Regions from separate parts of the Streptomyces sp. NPDC044719 genome, predicted to be linked through region 1. Evidence: riboswitches for the same ligand, from Rfam matches in the RefSeq annotation. Region 1 holds a riboswitch; each other region holds the start of a gene.
What was found. Region 1 has a riboswitch for cyclic di-AMP ahead of AC07DF_RS29140 (transglycosylase family protein). Riboswitches for the same ligand answer to the same signal wherever they lie in the genome.

Region 1 (5,985 bases):
GGGCGAGGCGCTCGGGGTTGGTGACGAACAGGTCGTCGCCGACGAGCTGGACCTTGTCGCCGAGCTTCTCGGTGATGGTCTTCCAGCCGTCCCAGTCGTCCTCGAACAGCGGGTCCTCGATGGAGACGAGCGGGTACGCGTCGACGAGCTCGGCGTAGTACTCGGTCATCTCGGCGGCTGAGCGCGTCTTGCCCTCGAAGGTGTAGGCGCCGTCCTTGTAGAACTCGGACGCGGCCACGTCGAGGGCGAGGGCGATCTGCTCGCCGGGGGTGTAGCCGGCCTCCTTGATCGCCTCGAGGATGAGGTCGAGGGCCTCGCGGTTGGAGCCGAGGTTCGGGGCGAAGCCGCCCTCGTCGCCGAGGCCGGTGGCCAGGCCCTTGCTCTTCAGGACCTTCTTCAGCGTGTGGTAGACCTCGGCGCCCCAGCGCAGGGCCTCGGAGAAGGACTCCGCGCCGATCGGGGCGATCATGAACTCCTGGATGTCCACGTTGGAGTCGGCGTGCGAGCCGCCGTTCAGGATGTTCATCATCGGCACCGGCAGCAGGTGCGCGTTCGGGCCGCCCAGGTAGCGGAACAGCGGCAGGTCGCTGGCCTCGGAGGCGGCGTGGGCGACGGCGAGGGAGACGCCGAGGATGGCGTTGGCGCCGAGGGAGCCCTTGTTGTCGGTGGCGTCCAGGTCGAACATCGCCTGGTCGATCAGGCGCTGCTCGGTGGCGTCGTAGCCGACGAGCTCCGGGCCGATCTGCTCGATGACCGCGAGGACGGCCTTCTCCACACCCTTGCCGAGGTAACGGTTCGAGTCGCCGTCACGCAGCTCGATGGCCTCGAAGGCGCCCGTGGAGGCGCCGGACGGGACGGCGGCACGACCGGTGCTGCCGTCGTCGAGGCCGACCTCGACCTCGACCGTGGGGTTGCCTCGGGAGTCCAGGATTTCCCGGGCTACGACGACGTCGATGGACGGCACGAGCATCTCCTTCTTATGTGACGCGGGTACGCGGGTCGCGGGGACCCGGCGAGGGCGGGCCGTGGTGGCTCGCGACATGAGCCTAACCGGCTCCGGCCGATCGGCCACCGGGTCGCCCACCCCATGGACAGAACCGAGCGTAAATTGTTTCCGAACGGAACAAAGACGGTTGTGGAAAAGCGGGGCAGAAAAAACCCCGCCCCGGCGCGTACGGGGGAACACGCACCGGGGCGGGGAGCCCGTGGGGACGGGGGCCGCCCCCCGAGGGGGGCGGAGGGCCGCTGCTTACTTCAGGTGCAGCTGCTGGCCCGGGTAGATGAGGTTGGCGTCCGAGACGATGTCCTTGTTCAGCTGGAACAGCTTCTCCCAGCCGCCCTCGACCTTCTCGTCCGACGCGATCGAGCTCAGGGTGTCGCCCTTGACGACCTTGTACTCGCCGTCGCCCTTCTTGACCTTCTTGCCGGTCGGGGTGGTGACGGTCTTCTTGGCGGCCGGGCGGTCCTCGGAGCGCGAGGCCGGCTGCTGGGTCTCGCGGGACTCGGTGCTCTGCTCGCTCTGCTGCGAGGAGCTGCCGGAGTCGTTCGAGGAGGAGCCGCCGCCGTTGTAGCCGGCACTCGACAGGCCCTTGCCGCAGACCGGCCAGGCACCCTTGCCCTGGCCCGCGAGGACCTTCTCGCCGATCTCGATCTGCTGCTCCTTGGTGGCCTGGTCGGCGGTGGCGGCGTACTTGGTGCCGCCGTAGCCGGACCAGGTGGAGGCGGAGAACTGCAGACCGCCGTAGTAGCCGTTGCCGGTGTTGATGGACCAGTTGCCGCCGGCCTCGCACTGGGCGACGGCGTCCCACTCGGAGGCGGTGGCGGCGGAGGCGCCGCCGGCGGCCATCAGCGGGGCGGCGACAGCGGCGCCGGTGACACCGGCGACGGCGATGGCACGGCTGGCCTTGGACGGACGGCGGTGCTTGCCCTTGCTGGAAAACAGCATGGAAGGATCCCCTCACCGACGCCTGCGAGGTGAGCTGTCGGGTTCGGGCCGGTTGAGTTGCCCGGCCGCGCCCCTCCCGGGACACGGCTTCACCCCAAGCCCTTCCGGCGCAACTGGCCGGTCGGGCACCTACCTTGGGTCCCCCGCTCCTGCCTACGGCGCTTGACGCGACGACTGTTCCCGTACGGCCGCTGGCAGGATTCGGCGTTGCGGCAGCCGGGGCTCGTGGTGACGAGCGGTCCCGACCGTAGCCACGCGATCCGCCGAATTTCAAAGACGATCAGGGCTTCTGAGATCTATCTCTCACGGACCCCAAACGGGACATTCACTGCGAAACAGGACGCGAACTCGAGCGGTTTCGGGGCGACTTCCGCCCCCGTTTCCGCACTGCCCGAACAACTACTTCCCGTCCGCTTCGCCCTCTACCGTGAGCTTCTCACCGGGGCGAATGAGGTTCGGGTCGGCACCGACGGCCTTCTTGTTGCCGTCGTAGAGCTCGTGCCATCCGCCGCTGATATCAAGGGAGTCGGCGATGGACCAGAGACTGTCGCCGATACCCACGATGTAGGCACCCTCGGACGAGTCGTCGGAGCCCTCGTCGCCGCGCGAGGCGTGACGGCCCGTGGACTCGCCCGTACGGCCGTTCTCGGGCGTGGGGGTTTCGTCGGCACTGGGACCACGGTGACGGCCGGAGCCGGTGTCGGTCCCGGTCTCGGTGCGCGCCGAAGAGTCTTCGTCCTGCTGGGAGTTGCCGGACTTGTCAGGCTCGGGCGTCGCCGACGGGGAACCTGACTCCTGGTCCCGCGAAAAGGAGTCCTCGGAGTCGGGCGACTTGTCCGAGTTGCCGCTTTCATCCTGCGAGGTCGACGGCGCGTCAGGAGACGGCGAGGCGGACGACGAAGGGGACGAACCGAGAGAGTCGAGCAATCCGTATGATTCCGAAGAATCGGATGAGTCACTCGAGTCGGACGACTTCTTGTCCTGCTCGAGGCCGGAGAGCAGTCCGCAGGTGCGCCAGGCACCGGCTCCCTGCTCGGCGAGGATTCTCTCGGCCACGGCTATCTGCTGGGAACGGCTGGCCAGGTCGGCGCTCGGGGCGTAGTCCAGGCCGCCGTGGCTCTCCCAGTCCTCCTGCGACAACTGCAGGCCGCCGAAGTATCCGTTGCCGCTGTTCTGGCTCCAGGCGCCGCCGGTCTCACAGTCCGCGACCCGGTCCCAGGTCGTGCCGTCGGCAGCGCTGGCGCCGGAGGCTCCGAGGAGCGGGATCGCGATGGCGGAGCCGGTCACTCCTGCCGCGACGAGGAGAGCCGGAGCCTGGCGGGGGCGACGGTGCCGACCGTTCCCGGAGAGCATACGGAGACCTTTCGCGAAGACAGCAGTGACCTGCGCGGCGCAGGTTTGACTGGCTCGCGCTGATGATGGGTGAACGTATAGGCAGACGATCACTTGTCACAAGTTAATGCCGCGTAGATCACGTGAAGATCACAACCCTGACGGCGTGTCACCTTTGGATGCGGGCGTGAACTCCACCGGCAGGGTGCGCAGCCCGCGCATGATCAGCCCGCCGCGCCATCTCAGCTCGGCCGGGTCGGCCGCGAGCCTCAGGTCCGGGAGACGGGTGAGGAGCGTGGCGAGGGCGGTCTGGCCCTCCAGGCGGGCGAGCGGGGCGCCGAGGCAGTAGTGGATGCCGTGGCCGTACCCGAGGTGCTGGTTGTCGCGGCGGGCGAGGTCGAGCACGTCCGGATCGGCGAACCGCTCCGGGTCCCGGTCGGCGGCGGCCAGGACGACGAGGACCGGGTCGCCGGCGTCGATGTGCTGCCCGCCGATGGTGAGGGGCTGTGTGGCGAAGCGCCAGGTGGCGAGCTCGACGGGGCCGTCGAAGCGCAGCAGCTCCTCGACGCCGGTCTCCAGGAGGCCCCTCTCCCCGGCGGCGAGGGACGCCTGGAGCCGGGTGCGCTGCTCGGGGTGGGTGAGCAGGGCGTAGGTGCCGTTGCCGATCAGGTTCACGGTCGTCTCGAAACCGGCGAACAGCAGGATGAAGGCCATGGCGGCGGCCTCGTTCTCGGTGAGGTGCTCGCCGTGGTCGGAGGCGCGGATGAGACCGGAGATGAGGTCCTCGCCGGGGGCGGCTTCGGCGGGGAGCGCCTCGCGCTTGCGGTGGATGAGGTCGGCGAGGTAGCCGCGCATCTTCTTCACGGACCGCGCCACGCCGCCCCGGGGCCCGCCCTGGTGACGGATCATCATGCCCGCCCAGTCCCGGAAGTCGTCCTGGTCCTCGCGGGGGACGCCGAGCATGTCACAGATGGCGTAGATGGGGAGCGGGAAGGCGAACTCGTGGATCAGGTCGGCGGACCCCTGCTCCGCGAACCCGTCGATGAGACCGTCGGTGAGCTCCTGCACCCGCTGCTCGAACTCGGCGACCCGGCGGGGCGTGAACGCCTTGGACACCAGCCGCCGCAGCCGGGTGTGGTCCGGCGGATCGATGTTGAGCAGATGCGTCATCAACTCGGCCTTGCGCTCACCGGGGATGCCGGTCTTGCCCTTGGCGTGCGCGGGTTCGTGATGATGCGCCGGGTCCTTGGAGAGCCGGTTGTCGGCGAGGGTCTGCTTGGCGTCGGCGTACCGCGTGACCAGCCAGGCCTCGACGCCGCTGGGGAGCTTGGTCCGGTGCACGGGGGCGTGTTCGCGGAGCCAGGCGTAGGCGGGGTAGGGGTCGGTGGCGAACTCCCACGAGAACAGTTCGGGCACCCCGGGCACATCAAGTCGCATGCCTCAGCCCTCGGTCTCCCTGATCGCGTCCCGGTACGCGCGGGCCGCCGCTCTCAGGGCCGCCTCCGGGTCCACGCCCTCCGACTCGGCGCGGACCGCCAGGGCCAGGAGGTCGTAGCCGATGCCCTCGACGGGTGGGAGCGGTATGTCCAGCTTCGCTGTGCGGGCCCGGGAGGCCAGCTTGGCGGCGAGGGCCAGGCCGGGCTGGCCGAGGGGGATGCCCTCGGTGACGGAGGTGCGCTGCTTCTCGACCGCCTTGGTGCGCAGCCAGTGCTCCTTGACCTCCTCGGGGGTGGTGGCCGTCTCCTCGCCGAAGACGTGCGGGTGGCGGTGGATGAGCTTGGCGACGATGCCGCCGGCGACGTCGTCGATGGAGAAGGGCGCCTGCAGGTCCTCCTCGGCGATGCGGGCGTGGAAGACGACCTGGAGGAGGACGTCACCGAGCTCCTCGCGCAGTTCGTCGCGGTCGCCCTCCTCGATCGCCTCGACGAGTTCGTACGCCTCCTCGATGCCGTACTTCGCCAGGCCCTCGTGGGTCTGGCGGGACGACCAGGGGCACTCGGCGCGGATGCGGTCCATGACCTGGACGAGGTCGAGGAGGCGGGCGCCCGGCAGGTCGTAGGAGGCGGGGAGCAGCTCCAGCTCGGGCATGTCGACGCGGCCGGTGCCGGCCAGGCGCGCGAGGCCGTCCGTGAGGGCCGGCTCGCCCTCGCCCGTCGCCACGACGACCACCGTGCGGCCCCCGGCGCAGGCGTCGATCAGCTCCTGGGCGGCCGGGGAGGCCTCGTCGACGGTGATCCCCGCCTCGCGCAGATACGGCAGCTGCGGGTGGGTGCCGTCCGCGCACAGCACCTGGTCGGCCGCGTGCAGCGCCTGCCAGGCGGGCCAGGAGAGCAGGCCGGGGGCGACGCGGTGGCTGGTGGTGAGCAGGACGACGCGGCCGGGGGCGGTGGCCGTACCGGGGGCGGCCTGCTCGGGTCGCGGGGTGGCTTCGGGGCTGTTGGCGTTCACGATTCGAAGCTATCCCACGTCGCCGACAGCCCCCGAAGTTATCCACAGGCCCCGCAGCGGGGGGCGCGCTACATGCCCTGCTGCGTCTGGGCCGTCGTCACGTCCCGCACCCACGGCGTCTTCGCGTCGGCGCGGCTGCTCTTCTGGACGTCCCAGGTGCCGTAACGCGGGTTGAGGTCGACGTTCAGGTCCTTGGAGGCGTCGGACAGGGCCTTCCAGAACTCGGGACGGCTGGTGTCCGTGTTGAGCTTCTCGGCGAG
Region 2 (5,985 bases), on a different contig from region 1:
CCCGGTGGTGGTGCCACACCAGCGCGGACGGTGTGTAGCGCAGCCGGTGGCCCTGGGCCAGGACACGGACGAAGCCGTAGAGGTCGTCGCCGCCCCGGGCGGCCGTACCGGCACCGGTGGCCGGGTCGAAACCGCCGACGGAACGCAGCACCGCCGTACGGAACGCCATGTTCGCGCCCGAGCCGAACCGCCCGGCCGTGAAGGGGAACAGCGGTTCGTCGCCCGGCGGACGCGCCGGGTCGTACGTCCTTGGAGTGAAGCCCTTCGCGAAGCCGCCGTGGCTCTCCAGCAGCACCTGGGCCGGGGTCGTCAGCCGCGCGGGCAGGATCAGCCCGGTGGCGCAGCCGAGTCCGGCGTCGGCGGCGAAGGGCGCGGTCAGTTCGGTCAGCCAGCGCGGGTCGGCGACCACGTCGTCGTCGGTGAAGGCGACCACCTCGCCCCGTACGGCCGCGAGTCCCGCGTTGTGCGCGACCGCGAGCCCGGGCGCCCTCTCGCACACGTACCGCACACGCTCGGCGTACTTCCGCTCCACCAGCTCCCGCGTCTCGTCCGTGACCGGCGCGTTGTCGACGACGACGATCTCGAACCGCGGATGGTCCTGCGCCAGCAGCGAGTCCAGCGCACGGGCCAGCTGCCCGGCCCGCTCCCGGGTCGCGACGACGACGCTGGTGTACGGAGGCTCACCAAGCTCACTGGGCTCACCCACGTCCGCGCGCGCGGACGGAAGCGGCGCACACTCCGCCCGCGCCAGCGCCTCCAGCACGACCCTCGCGTCCGCGCCCTCCGGCACTCGCCCGAGCAGCGTGCCCACCGGCCGGCCACCCCTGCGGACCAGCACGAACACCTCGCCGTGCGTCAACGGCGGGCTCCCCGGGCCGGGTCTGAGCACCGCCTCGTCACCGTCGAGGTCCAGCTCGGCGACCTGAACCGCCCCGATGTCCAGGAACCGCCGTATCTCCTCCCGGGCACGTGCCGAACGAGCCATGCGCCCCTCACCCCCCACTCGTGTCAGGTACGTACTCGCGTTCAGGTACGGCGCAGCCGGGCCGCGCCCTTCAGGGTCCGCGCGGCCAGCGCCGCGAGCCGCGGCCTGGCGCGGACGAAACTGTGCGCGCGGCGCGCCGGCTCGCGGCTCAGCCAGTGCAGTGCCGCGCCCGCCCCCGGCCGCGTCACCGCACCCTCGTACACGGGCAGTTCGCCCGTCTTCAGCGCGTCCTTGTACTCCGATGCGCCCCGCCCCAGGTCGAGCATGCCGATGCCCTCGGCGGCCGCCGCCTCGGCCATGCGCAGATGCAGCACCAGACCCGGCGAGTACTTCGCGAACTCCAGGTCGTAGGCCGGGAACCAGCAGGCCAGGACGGATGCCGAGCGCAGTCCGAAATGCGCGGCCACGGGCCGCTCACCGGCGTACAGCACGGACAGCGTGCCGCTGCACTCCGGTGCACGGGTCCGGGCCAGCCGTCCCACGAGCCGGGTGATCCACTCCCGTGCGAAGCGGTCCTGCCGGCCCGTCCTGCGGTACTGCGCCGACTTCCACTCCATGAGGGTGCGCAGCGCGGCCGGGTCGCGTTCGTCGAACACGAACCGCGGCTCGCCGACCTGCCGGCCCAGCCTGCGCTCCTTGGCCAGGGTGGTCTTCAGGAACTTCGGCGACTGGGCGCGCAGCACCGACTCGTATGTCTCGTAGCCCTTCTCCACGTCGATGACGTAGGTGGCGTGCTCCTCGGCCGCGTACCGGACGAACAGCCGCTGCTCGGCCTCCAGGTTGTCGAAGGCGAAGCTCGACACCGAGCAGGCCTTGAGGAGCCGGCCCGCCTCCAGGTCCAGTCCCGGCCGCAGGATCGCCCCCTGCGCGTCCGAGACGCCCAGCCCGATCGCCCGGCCCTGGCCCAACGGGCCCCGTTCATGGGGCAGGAAGCCGGCCGGCTCCAGCCCCTCGTACACCACAGCGACCCGGGCCTGCGGCCTCACCAGGCCGACGGCTTCGGTGAACTCCGGTTCCATGAAGGGGTTGCGTGGTGCCTCGGAGGCAGCGCGCAGCGCGCGCCAGCGCTCCCTTTCCCCTTCGCCGAGCTCCCCGGGCCCAGCCACGCGAATGCGCCCACTGCTCAACCCGACCCCCCGATCAAGTCCCCCCTGGACACTTGGAAGGTACCGCCCGAGACGGCCTCGCCGGTAGGTAGCGGACCATGTTGTTGCCAACTGGTACAGAGGCCTTCAACCGGGCAATCGGTGTCCACGGCGCGATGAAACGAAGGGCCGCGCTGTCCGTATTCTCAGATCATGGCCGCACCCATCGCATATTCACTCATCGCCACCGACCTGGACGGAACGCTGCTGCGCGGCGACGACACCCTCTCCGACCGGTCGCTCGCCGTGCTCGCGCGGGTGGCGGAGGCCGGTGCCCAGCACCTCGTGGTGACGGGCCGGCCGGCGCCACGTGTGCGACCGCTCCTCGACGACCTCCGCTGCACGGGGCTCGCGGTGTGCGGGCAGGGCGCGCAGGTGTACGACGCCGGCGCGGACCGGCTGCTGTGGTCCATCACCCTGGACCGGGAACTGGCGGAGACCGCGCTCGGCAAGATCGAGGCCGAGGTGGGGCAGGTGTACGCCGCGGTCGACCAGGACGGGGTCGACGGGCTCACACTCATCGAGCCGGGCTATCTCATGCCGCACCCGACCCTGCCGGCCGTGCGGGTCGACCGGCGCGACGATCTGTGGGGCGAGCCGATCAGCAAGGTGCTGCTGCGCCATCCCTACCTGACGGACGACGAGTTGGCGGCGACGGCCCGTTCGGTGGTCGGCTCCCTGGCGACGGTGACGATGTCGGGGCCCGGCACGGTCGAGCTCCAGCCGTGCGGCGTCACCAAGGCGACGGGCCTGGCGCTGGCCGCCGAGCATCTGGGGCTGCGGCCGGCGGACACCATCGCCTTTGGTGACATGCCCAACGACATCCCGATGTTCGACTGGGCGGCCCACGGCGTCGCGATGGCGAACGCCCATCCCGAACTCAAGGCCGTGGCCGACGAGATCACCCTGTCGAACGAGGACGACGGCATCGCCGTCGTCCTCGAGCGACTGCTGGGCGGGTCGGCTCAGTACGGGCCGTTGACGTTGTCGATCGAGCCGTAGCGGTCGGCCGCGTAGTTGCAGGCCGCCGTGATGTTGGCGACCGGGTCGTACGGATCCCACGACGTGCCGTCCACGTGGTAGGCCTGGAAGGTCGGGTCGATGGTCTGGAGCAGGCCCTTGGACGGGGTGCCCTTGGCCGCGTTGGAGTCCCAGTTGTTGATCGCCTGGGGGTTGCCGGACGACTCGCGCATGATGTTGCGGTGGATGCCGTCGTAGGACCCCGGAATGCCCTTCTGCGCCATGATGTCCAGCGCCTCACGGATCCATCCGTCGAGGTTGTCGGCGTAGGTCTTGGCGGAGGCCGGGGTGGCCTTGGCGACGCCGCCGGCGGGCTTCGCGGCCGGCTCGGCGGACGACTTGGCCGCCTCCTTCGTGGCGGCCGCCTTGGTCGTCGACACCTTCAGCTTCAGGCCCGGGTGGATCAGCTTCGGGTCGTCGCCGACGGCGGAGCGGTTGTCCTTGTAGAGCTTCTTCCAGCCGCCCGAGACGTCGTACTTGTCCGCGATGCGGTAGAGCGTGTCGCCCTTGGTCACGGTGTACGTGAGGGACTTGGCGGGCTTGACCGCCTGGGGCTCCACGGCGTTCGCGTGCGTCGCGCCGAGGAGCGGGAGGGTCAGTGCCGCTCCGCCGGTGCCGGCGATCGCGACACCTCGGGTGAGCGGGTTGGTTCTGGGGCGACGGTGCTTGCCTCGTCCGGCCATGGCGATGTTCCTCTCCGGCGCCTGCGAGGTGAGCTGTCGGGTTCGGGCCGGGAGGTGCCCGGCCGCGTACGGCGGTGTACTGCCGTACGCGGCTTCACCCCGAGCCGTGCCGCTGTGCGGACCGGCGACTTACCTGGGTCCCCCGCTCCTGCCCTGCGTGAGTGAGTCGGTTCGTGTGGGGGTCCGGGCGGCGGCAGGATTCGGCGTCCGCCGGACAGGCCGGGAACGTATGCGAGAGCACATGTCGGGAACAAGCGCCGGAGTCACATATCGCGCGGTTGACCTTGGTCGGGGGTGTTTGGTCCGCTTGATCCTTTGCGGAAGCCAAGGCTCAACTGGCGTTCGGCTGAAGGAGGTACGGGTCGATGCCGGGGTGGCGCGGCAAAGGGGTTAACGTGATTCAACTCACTGATCACAAGCCTGTGGGGCAATTACCGTCAAAGGTAATTTGCTCAGTCGTCATGGCAAATCGTGAATATCTCACTATCGGCTGGTAAGTCGACAAATGTCTGTTCTTATGGCCCGATCAAAAACATAACGGTCGTGATCAGATACCACCCGGCCTGTAACCATGGGCGCTGGCGGTGATCGAAACGTGACCGGATACGCTGACTCGAGTGATGGCAGCGACCTATCGACAATCCGCGTAATCACCGGCAGACACAGCAGACAGGAGACCCCTCGTGACCGACGTCGGGCCGTTCGGGCTGAGCGTGCGGGACCAGGCTCTGGAAGCCGATGTCCAGGCCGGGTTGGCGGCTGTCGAGGAAGGCTTGTTCGAGGCCACCAAGAGTGAGGTGCCCTTCATCACGGAGGCCGCCCAGCACCTGGTGCGGGCCGGCGGCAAGCGGTTCCGTCCGCTGCTCGTGATGCTCTCCGCCCAGTTCGGCGACCCGTACGCGCCCGGGATCGTGCCGTCGGCCGTCGTCGTGGAACTGACCCATCTCGCCACGCTGTACCACGACGACGTGATGGACGAGGCGACGGTGCGCCGCGGGGTCGCGAGCGCGAACGCCCGCTGGGACAACTCCGTCGCGGTCCTCACCGGCGACTTCCTCTTCGCCCGTGCCTCGCACACCCTGGCCGACCTCGGCCCGGAGGCGGTGCGGGTGCAGGCCGAGGCGTTCGAACGGCTGGTGACCGGGCAGATCCTGGAGACGGCCGGACCGCAGGACGGCCGCGACCCCGTCGAGCACTACCTGGACGTGCTGGGCGGCAAGACCGGCTCGCTGGTGGCCGTGTCGTGCCGGTTCGGCGCGATGATGTCCGGCGCCGACGAGACGACCGTGGACGTGCTGACCCAGTACGGCGAGCGGCTCGGCGTCGCCTTCCAGCTCGCGGACGACGTCCTGGACATCGCCTCCGACTCCCACGAGTCCGGCAAGACCCCCGGCACCGATCTGCGCGAGGGCATCCCCACGATGCCGGTGCTGCGGCTGCGCGAGCGGGCGGCCCGGCTCGGCCTCGCGGACGACATCGCCCTGTGCGAGCTGCTGGACTCCGACCTCACCGACGACGAACGGCACGCCGAGGCCCTGCGCCTGCTGCGCGCCCACCCGGCGCTGGAACAGGCCCGGAAGGACACCGTCCGCTACGCCCAGGACGCCCGCTCGGCGCTGGCCCCCCTGCCCGAGTGCGCCGCCAAGACGGCCCTCGTGGAGCTGTGCGACGCCGTGGTGCACCGGGCCGGCTGACCGGCAACCCCTACGGGTCGGGGGAGAAGCCGCCCCTCCGTGTCATACCCCAGCAGTACGTGGAGTTGAGTCCGCGGTCTGACGTATCTGCCCGGCCGATTTGGTCAGATGGAAACCACGGAAAACACCAAACCTCACCTGTTCGGGTGAGAATGGCGGCCAGGGACGAGTGCGTGGACGACACGGACAGCCGCCGCCGACCACGGAGGTAGGGCACACATGGCACCGAACGCATCCGACGACAGCACGACCGCCGGAGAGGTCGACGAGCAGCGTTCCGGACGGCGCAAGGCCGCGCGGTACGTCGTACCGGTCACGGTGATGGGGGTGGCGGCCGCGACGATCGGGCTGGTCCCCGCGCTCGCCGACTCCGGTGACCCCGACCTCCCGAAGATCACGGCACAGCAGCTCATCGAGAAGATCGCCAAGTCGGACGTCCAGCAGCTGTCCGGCACCGT
Region 3 (5,985 bases), on a different contig from region 1:
CGCCAGGCGCCGCTCCTCCTCCAGCTCCTTGGTCTGGCCGAGGGCGCGCATGTGCGGGAAGACGCCGTCCTCCATGCCGGTCAGGAAGACAACCGGGAACTCCAGGCCCTTGGCGGTGTGCAGGGTCATCAGGGTGATGACGCCGTCGCCGTCCTCCTCGTCGGGGATCTGGTCGGAGTCGGCGACCAGCGCGACCTTCTCGAGGAAGTCGGCAAGCGTTCCCTGCTCGTCCTCGCCGCGCTCCTGCTCGAACTCCATGGCGACGGCGGCGAGTTCCTGGAGGTTCTCGATCCGGGTCTCGTCCTGCGGGTCGGTGGAGGCCTGCAACTCGGCGAGGTATCCGGTGCGCTCCAGGATCGCCTCCAGCACGGTGGCGGGCCCCGCGCCGGACTCGACGACCGTACGGAGGTCCTCCATCAGCGTGTTGAACCGCTTGACGGCGTTGGTGGAGCGCGCGGCCATGCCGTACGCCTCGTCGACGCGCTTCAGCGCCTGCGGGAAGCTGATCTTCTCCCGCTGGGAGAGGGCGTCGATCATCGCCTCGGCGCGGTCGCCGATGCCGCGCTTGGGCACATTGAGGATCCGGCGCAGCGGCACCGAGTCCTCCGGGTTGGCCAGCACGCGCAGGTAGGCCAGGACGTCCCGGACCTCCTTGCGCTCGTAGAAGCGGACGCCGCCGACGACCTTGTAGGGCAGGCCGACGCGGATGAAGATCTCTTCGAAGACACGGGACTGGGCGTTGGTGCGGTAGAAGACGGCGACGTCGCCGGCCTTCGCCTCACCCGCGTCGGTGAGACGGTCTATCTCGTCGGCGACGAACTGCGCCTCGTCGTGCTCGGTGTCGGCGACGTAGCCGGTGATCTGCGCGCCCGTGCCCGCGTTGGTCCACAGGTTCTTGGGGCGGCGGGACTCGTTGCGCTCGATGACCGCGTTGGCCGCGCTGAGGATCGTCTGGGTGGAGCGGTAGTTCTGCTCCAGCAGGATCGTCGTCGCGTCCGGGTAGTCCTCCTCGAACTGGAGGATGTTGCGGATCGTCGCGCCGCGGAAGGCGTAGATCGACTGGTCGGCGTCACCGACCACGCACAGCTCGGCGGGCGGCAGGTCGTCCGCGCTGGGCGGTACGTCGACGGGGTGCTCGGAGGTGCCCACGAGCTCCCGGACGAGTGCGTACTGGGCGTGGTTGGTGTCCTGGTACTCGTCCACGAGGACGTGGCGGAAGCGGCGGCGGTAGTGCTCGGCGACGTCCGGGAAGGCGCGCAGCAGGTTGACCGTCGTCATGATCAGGTCGTCGAAGTCGAGGGCGTTCGCCTCGCGCAGCCGCGACTGGTACATCGCGTAGGCCTGGGCGAGGGTCTTCTCGAAGCCGTCGCCGGCCTGGGCGGCGAAGTCCTCCTCGTCGATCAGCTCGTTCTTCAGGTTGCTGATCTTGGCGCTGAAGGACTTCGGCGGGAAGCGCTTGGGGTCGAGGTCCAGGTCGCGGCAGACCAGGGCCATCAGGCGCTTGGAGTCGGCGGCGTCGTAGATCGAGAAGCTCGATGTGAAGCCGAGCTTCTTGCTCTCCCGGCGCAGGATGCGGACGCAGGCGCTGTGGAACGTCATCACCCACATGGCGTTCGCGCGCGGGCCGACGAGTTGCTCGACGCGCTCCTTCATCTCGCCGGCGGCCTTGTTGGTGAAGGTGATGGCGAGGATCTGGCCCGGGTGGACGTCCCGCTCGGCGAGCAGGTGGGCGATGCGGTGTGTGAGCACACGGGTCTTGCCGGAGCCGGCGCCGGCCACGATGAGCAGCGGGGAGCCGGAGTGTGTGACGGCGGCGCGCTGGTTGTCGTTCAGCCCCTCCAGGAGCGCGGCGGCGTCCACCGGCGGGCGCGCGGCTCCGTCCCGGTAGTAGGCGTCGCGGTCCGGCGGCACATCGAACTTCCCGCCGAACAGATCGTCCGGAACCGGCTCCGGTCCGTGATCGTCCTCGGGCGGCGGTGGGGGTTCGTCCGCGGGACCCCGCTGGGCCTGGAGGTCCGCCAGGAAGCTGTCGTCAAAGAGGCTGCTCATCGCTCTCCGAGTCTAGGGCGCCCCACTGACAGCCCGCCGCCGCCCTGAGAACATCGCCGAAAGAACCCCCCTGTCACCCTCCAGGTGCACGTGATCACAGGCCGCTACGGCTTCACAATTGCGTATAAACGGTGACCAATCCCCCTCGATCGATCACTCTCGGCGATGCTCATGAGCAAGGTCACGGAAATGTATCGGGCATATCACCCATCAACCTTCACAAGGGCCACACGAGTTGGCTACCGTGCGAGGAGGTCACACGACCCCCACCGGCGAACGTCGCCGGGCCGCGTGGCCTCCGCCGAGTCAGGCGTGCCGCAGCGGCAGCCAGAGCCGGGGACCCAACCGAGACCCCGGGGTGAATCGGCCCGACTCCCTTCCCGGAGACGGCCGTAGGGCAACCCTTCCGAACCACCCGCCCGAACCCGACAGCTAACCCGGTAGGCGGAGCATGGAAGGAGTCGCCTCCCTTGGCGTCGCACCGCAAGTCGCGTCCTACGGGTTCGCGCGTTGCAGGCATACGGACCCCCGCCCTCGCGACGGCGGCCCTCACCTCCGTGGCCCTGCTGTCCCAGTCGGCCAACGCCGCCCCCGAGGCCGACGACAAGCCCAGCCTGGAGGAAGTCGAGAAGAAGGTCGACGACCTCTACCGCCAGGCGGGGTCCGCGACCGAGAAGTACAACGGGGCCAAGGAGAAGACCGCCAAGCAGCGCAAGCGCGTCGACACCCTCCTCGACGACGTCGCCAAGCGCACCCAGAAGCTGAACGAGGCGCGGGAAGAGCTGGGCACCTTCGCCGCCGCCCAGTACCGCACCGGCGCCTCCACCCCGGACACGGCGACGTTCCTGCTCGCGGACACCCCGCAGGACTACTTCGACCAGACCCAGCTGATGGACCGGATGACCGGCCGTCAGAAGGTGGCGGTCGACGACTACATCACTCAGCAGTCAGAGACGATGGAGAAGCGTCAGGAGGCCACCGAGAGCCTCGAGACGCTCACCGAGTCGCAGGACGACCTGAAGACGGCCAAGGCGACCGTCCAGAGGAAGCTCGCCGACGCGCGCGAGCTGCTGTCGAAGCTGACCACCGAGGAGAAGGCGCGGCTCGCGGCGATCGAGAGGGAGAAGCAGGAGGAGGCCGCCCGCAAGGCCGCCGAGCTGGCCCGGCAGCAGGCCGAGCAGCAGCGGGAGCAGGAAGCCGCCCAGCAGGAAGCCGCCCAGCAGCAGGACAGTGGTTCCTCCTCGACGGGTTCGTCCTCGTCGTCCACCGCGCCCGACTCCTCGTACGCCACCAAGGCCGACAAGGCGCTCGCCTTCGCCCGCGCCCAGATCGGCAAGCCGTACGTCTGGGGCGCCACCGGCCCCGGCTCCTACGACTGCTCCGGCCTCACCCAGGCCGCCTGGAAGGCCGCCGGCGTGACCCTGCCGCGCACGACGTACGACCAGGTCAACGCCGGCACCACGGTGCCCCTGGCCGACGCTCAGCCCGGTGACCTGGTCTTCTTCTACGACGATGTCACCCACGTCGGCATCTACATCGGCAACGGCATGATGATCCACGCTCCGAAGCCCGGCACGTACGTGCGCGAGGAGTCGATCTACTACGACGGCGAGTCGTCGATCCACAGCGTGGTGCGGCCGGCCTGACGGGTCTCGCAGGTTTTTGGGACCCCGCGCGCGTGGCCTGCCCGTAACGCGCGCGGGGCCTCCTAGCATCGGCCCCATGCCCGGCCCCTCCCCCTCCGTCGCCTGGTGGGCGCAACGTGCTCCGGCGGCCAGTGCCGCCGTGCTGGCGACCGGCACCCTGTCGGTCGGTCTGGATCTGGCGGGGTACGAGGTCCTCTCACGCGTCACCCTGGGTCTGGCCTGCGCGGCCTGGCTGCTGTTCGCCTCGGACTTCACCCTGCGGCTGCTGCGGGCCGGGACCAGGTGGCGGGCTTATACGCGCAGGCCGGGCGTCCTCGAGAGCGTGATGACGACGGCCCTCACCACCGTGGCGGCGACGGCCGTCCTGGGCACCGCCTTCTCGGCGGCCGGCTCCCGGGCCCTGGCCGTGACGCTGCTGGTGCTCGCCGTACTGCTCTGGCCGGTGCCGCTCGTCCTCGTCCCGCAGGGCGGGCAGCGGCGCGGGCCCGGGACGGTGTTCGCGCGCTGCATGGCCACGCAGGGGCTCGCCGTGCTCGGCGCCACGCTGGCCGCGGCCGAGTCGGCGGACTGGCTCGCGCACGCGGCGCTGGTGCTGTTCTGGCTGGGACTGGTCCTGTACGTCCTCGCCCTGATCCGTTTCGATGTGCGGCAGGTGGCCGAAGGGGTCGGCGATCACTGGCTCGCGGGCGGGGCGCTCGCCCTCTCGGCGCTCGCCGGGGCGCGGCTGATCAGCGCCGACAGCGCGCGTCTGTACCTGTGGAACGAAGACGACCGGGACGTCCTGCGCACGGTGACCGTCGCGCTGCTCGTGCTCGCACTGCTCTGCTACGCCGTCCTGCTCGCCGCCGAGTTCCTGTGGCCCCGGCCCCGCCATGACGTCCGCCGCTGGGCGACCGTGTTCACCTGGGCCAAGACGGGGACGGCGGCACTGGCCGTCGCCGTCGCCCTCGACGTCTCCTGGCTGGACGGCTTCGGGGAGGCGCTGCTGTGGATCGCGGTCGCCGCGTGGCTCGTGGCCGCCGCCTGGACGGCCGCCGCGGTCCGGTCCGGTGCGCTGCCCGGCCGCCGGGTCAGGTCCAGAGCACGGCGATGAAGACGTTCGCCGTGGTCAGCAGGCCGACCAGGCCGAACAGGCCCTTGTCCACCTTCTCGTCGTCCCGCTTCACGTAGACCAGGCCGAGGATCACGATCAGCAGGGCCAGCTTCACGCCGATCTTGATGTTGTTCACGGACTGGTCGTCGGCCTGGTTGAGGCCGACCAGGATCACACCGGTGACCAGCATCGTCAGCGCGCCGTGCAGCATCGCCGGGGTGTAGCGGGCGGTGCCCTCGCCCATCGCCTTCATCTGGGTGAGAAAGCCGCCCAGGAGCGAGGCGATGCCGATGATGTGGAGGCCGACGAAGAGGTGGATGAGTACGTCCATGAGGCCGGAGCCTAATCAGGGGGTCCGATCCGCCCGACACCGGCCCACCGATGCATATATGCGCCCCATAGCACCCGATCACCGGCACCCGCCCGGGATTTCGACGCATCGGTCATCACGCTGAGTTAAGTCGACGGCGCCGAGGCGGGATCGCGGTCGCATACGGTCACCGTCGGTCCTCTCGGAACAGTTCCGCGCACCGGCCACGGGCCGCCATGGCGAGGTTTAACGTCCTCCTCCAGGTGACCGGCTCCCCACCGCCGCCCGGGCCAGGGGCGGCAGTCGGGCACCACCGCCAGAAGTCCGGCGGCGGCCCGCTTCCCCTGTGCGGGCCGCCGCCGGACGCGCAGGCCGCCCGTCCGCTCCCCACGGCGGCCGTCGCACGCACCGGGCGGTCGCAGGAAAGGACGTGGCTCCCAAGGTGGCAGCGCACCGCAAGCCCCGACAGCGCACCGCGAGCGGCAACACGGCCCGTACGGCCGCCACGATCGCGCTCGCCGGCGCGGCGACCGCGACGGGCTTCGACGGAACCGGACACGCCGAACCGCAGCTCTCCCCCGGCCAGGTCAAGGCCAAGGTGGACAAGCTGTACCAGGAGGCGGAGGTCGCCACCGAGAAGTACAACGGCGCGAAGGAGAAGGCCGACGCCGCCGGAGAGCGGCTCAAGAAGCTCCAGGACCAGGCGGCCCGCAAGGAGGAACGGCTCAACTCGGCCCGCGACGCCCTGGGCTCGGTGGCCGCCGCGCAGTACCGGGACGGCGGCATCGACCCCGCCCTCCGGCTCGCCCTCTCGGACGACCCCGACCGGTACCTGGAGAACGCCGAGTTCGTGGAGCGGGCCGGCCACCGGCAGAAGTCCGCCGTCG

Region 2: another riboswitch for cyclic di-AMP. It lies ahead of AC07DF_RS01040 (transglycosylase SLT domain-containing protein); the one in region 1 lies ahead of AC07DF_RS29140 (transglycosylase family protein).
Region 3: another riboswitch for cyclic di-AMP. It lies ahead of AC07DF_RS02025 (C40 family peptidase); the one in region 1 lies ahead of AC07DF_RS29140 (transglycosylase family protein).

The regions. Positions count from the first base shown of each region.
Region 1 is NZ_JBWKHE010000007.1:532,193-538,177, reverse strand. Features, by position in the region: gene eno (phosphopyruvate hydratase) at 1-964, opposite strand, end outside; gene AC07DF_RS29140 (transglycosylase family protein) at 1,250-1,945, opposite strand; cyclic di-AMP (ydaO/yuaA leader) riboswitch at 1,950-2,116, opposite strand; gene AC07DF_RS29135 (transglycosylase family protein) at 2,345-3,298, opposite strand; gene AC07DF_RS29130 (cytochrome P450 family protein) at 3,428-4,714, opposite strand; gene AC07DF_RS29125 (nucleoside triphosphate pyrophosphohydrolase) at 4,718-5,725, opposite strand; gene AC07DF_RS29120 (SurA N-terminal domain-containing protein) at 5,794-5,985, opposite strand, start outside.
Region 2 is NZ_JBWKHE010000001.1:218,217-224,201, forward strand. Features, by position in the region: gene AC07DF_RS01025 (glycosyltransferase) at 1-985, opposite strand, end outside; gene AC07DF_RS01030 (GNAT family N-acetyltransferase) at 1,027-2,097, opposite strand; gene AC07DF_RS01035 (HAD family hydrolase) at 2,284-3,132, shown strand; gene AC07DF_RS01040 (transglycosylase SLT domain-containing protein) at 3,096-3,833, opposite strand; cyclic di-AMP (ydaO/yuaA leader) riboswitch at 3,837-4,007, opposite strand; gene AC07DF_RS01045 (polyprenyl synthetase family protein) at 4,517-5,527, shown strand; gene AC07DF_RS01050 (LolA family protein) at 5,747-5,985, shown strand, end outside.
Region 3 is NZ_JBWKHE010000001.1:413,506-419,490, reverse strand. Features, by position in the region: gene pcrA (DNA helicase PcrA) at 1-2,049, opposite strand, end outside; cyclic di-AMP (ydaO/yuaA leader) riboswitch at 2,353-2,511, shown strand; gene AC07DF_RS02025 (C40 family peptidase) at 2,520-3,695, shown strand; gene AC07DF_RS02020 (SLAC1 family transporter) at 3,772-4,788, shown strand; gene AC07DF_RS02015 (hypothetical protein) at 4,766-5,119, opposite strand; gene AC07DF_RS02010 (C40 family peptidase) at 5,541-5,985, shown strand, end outside.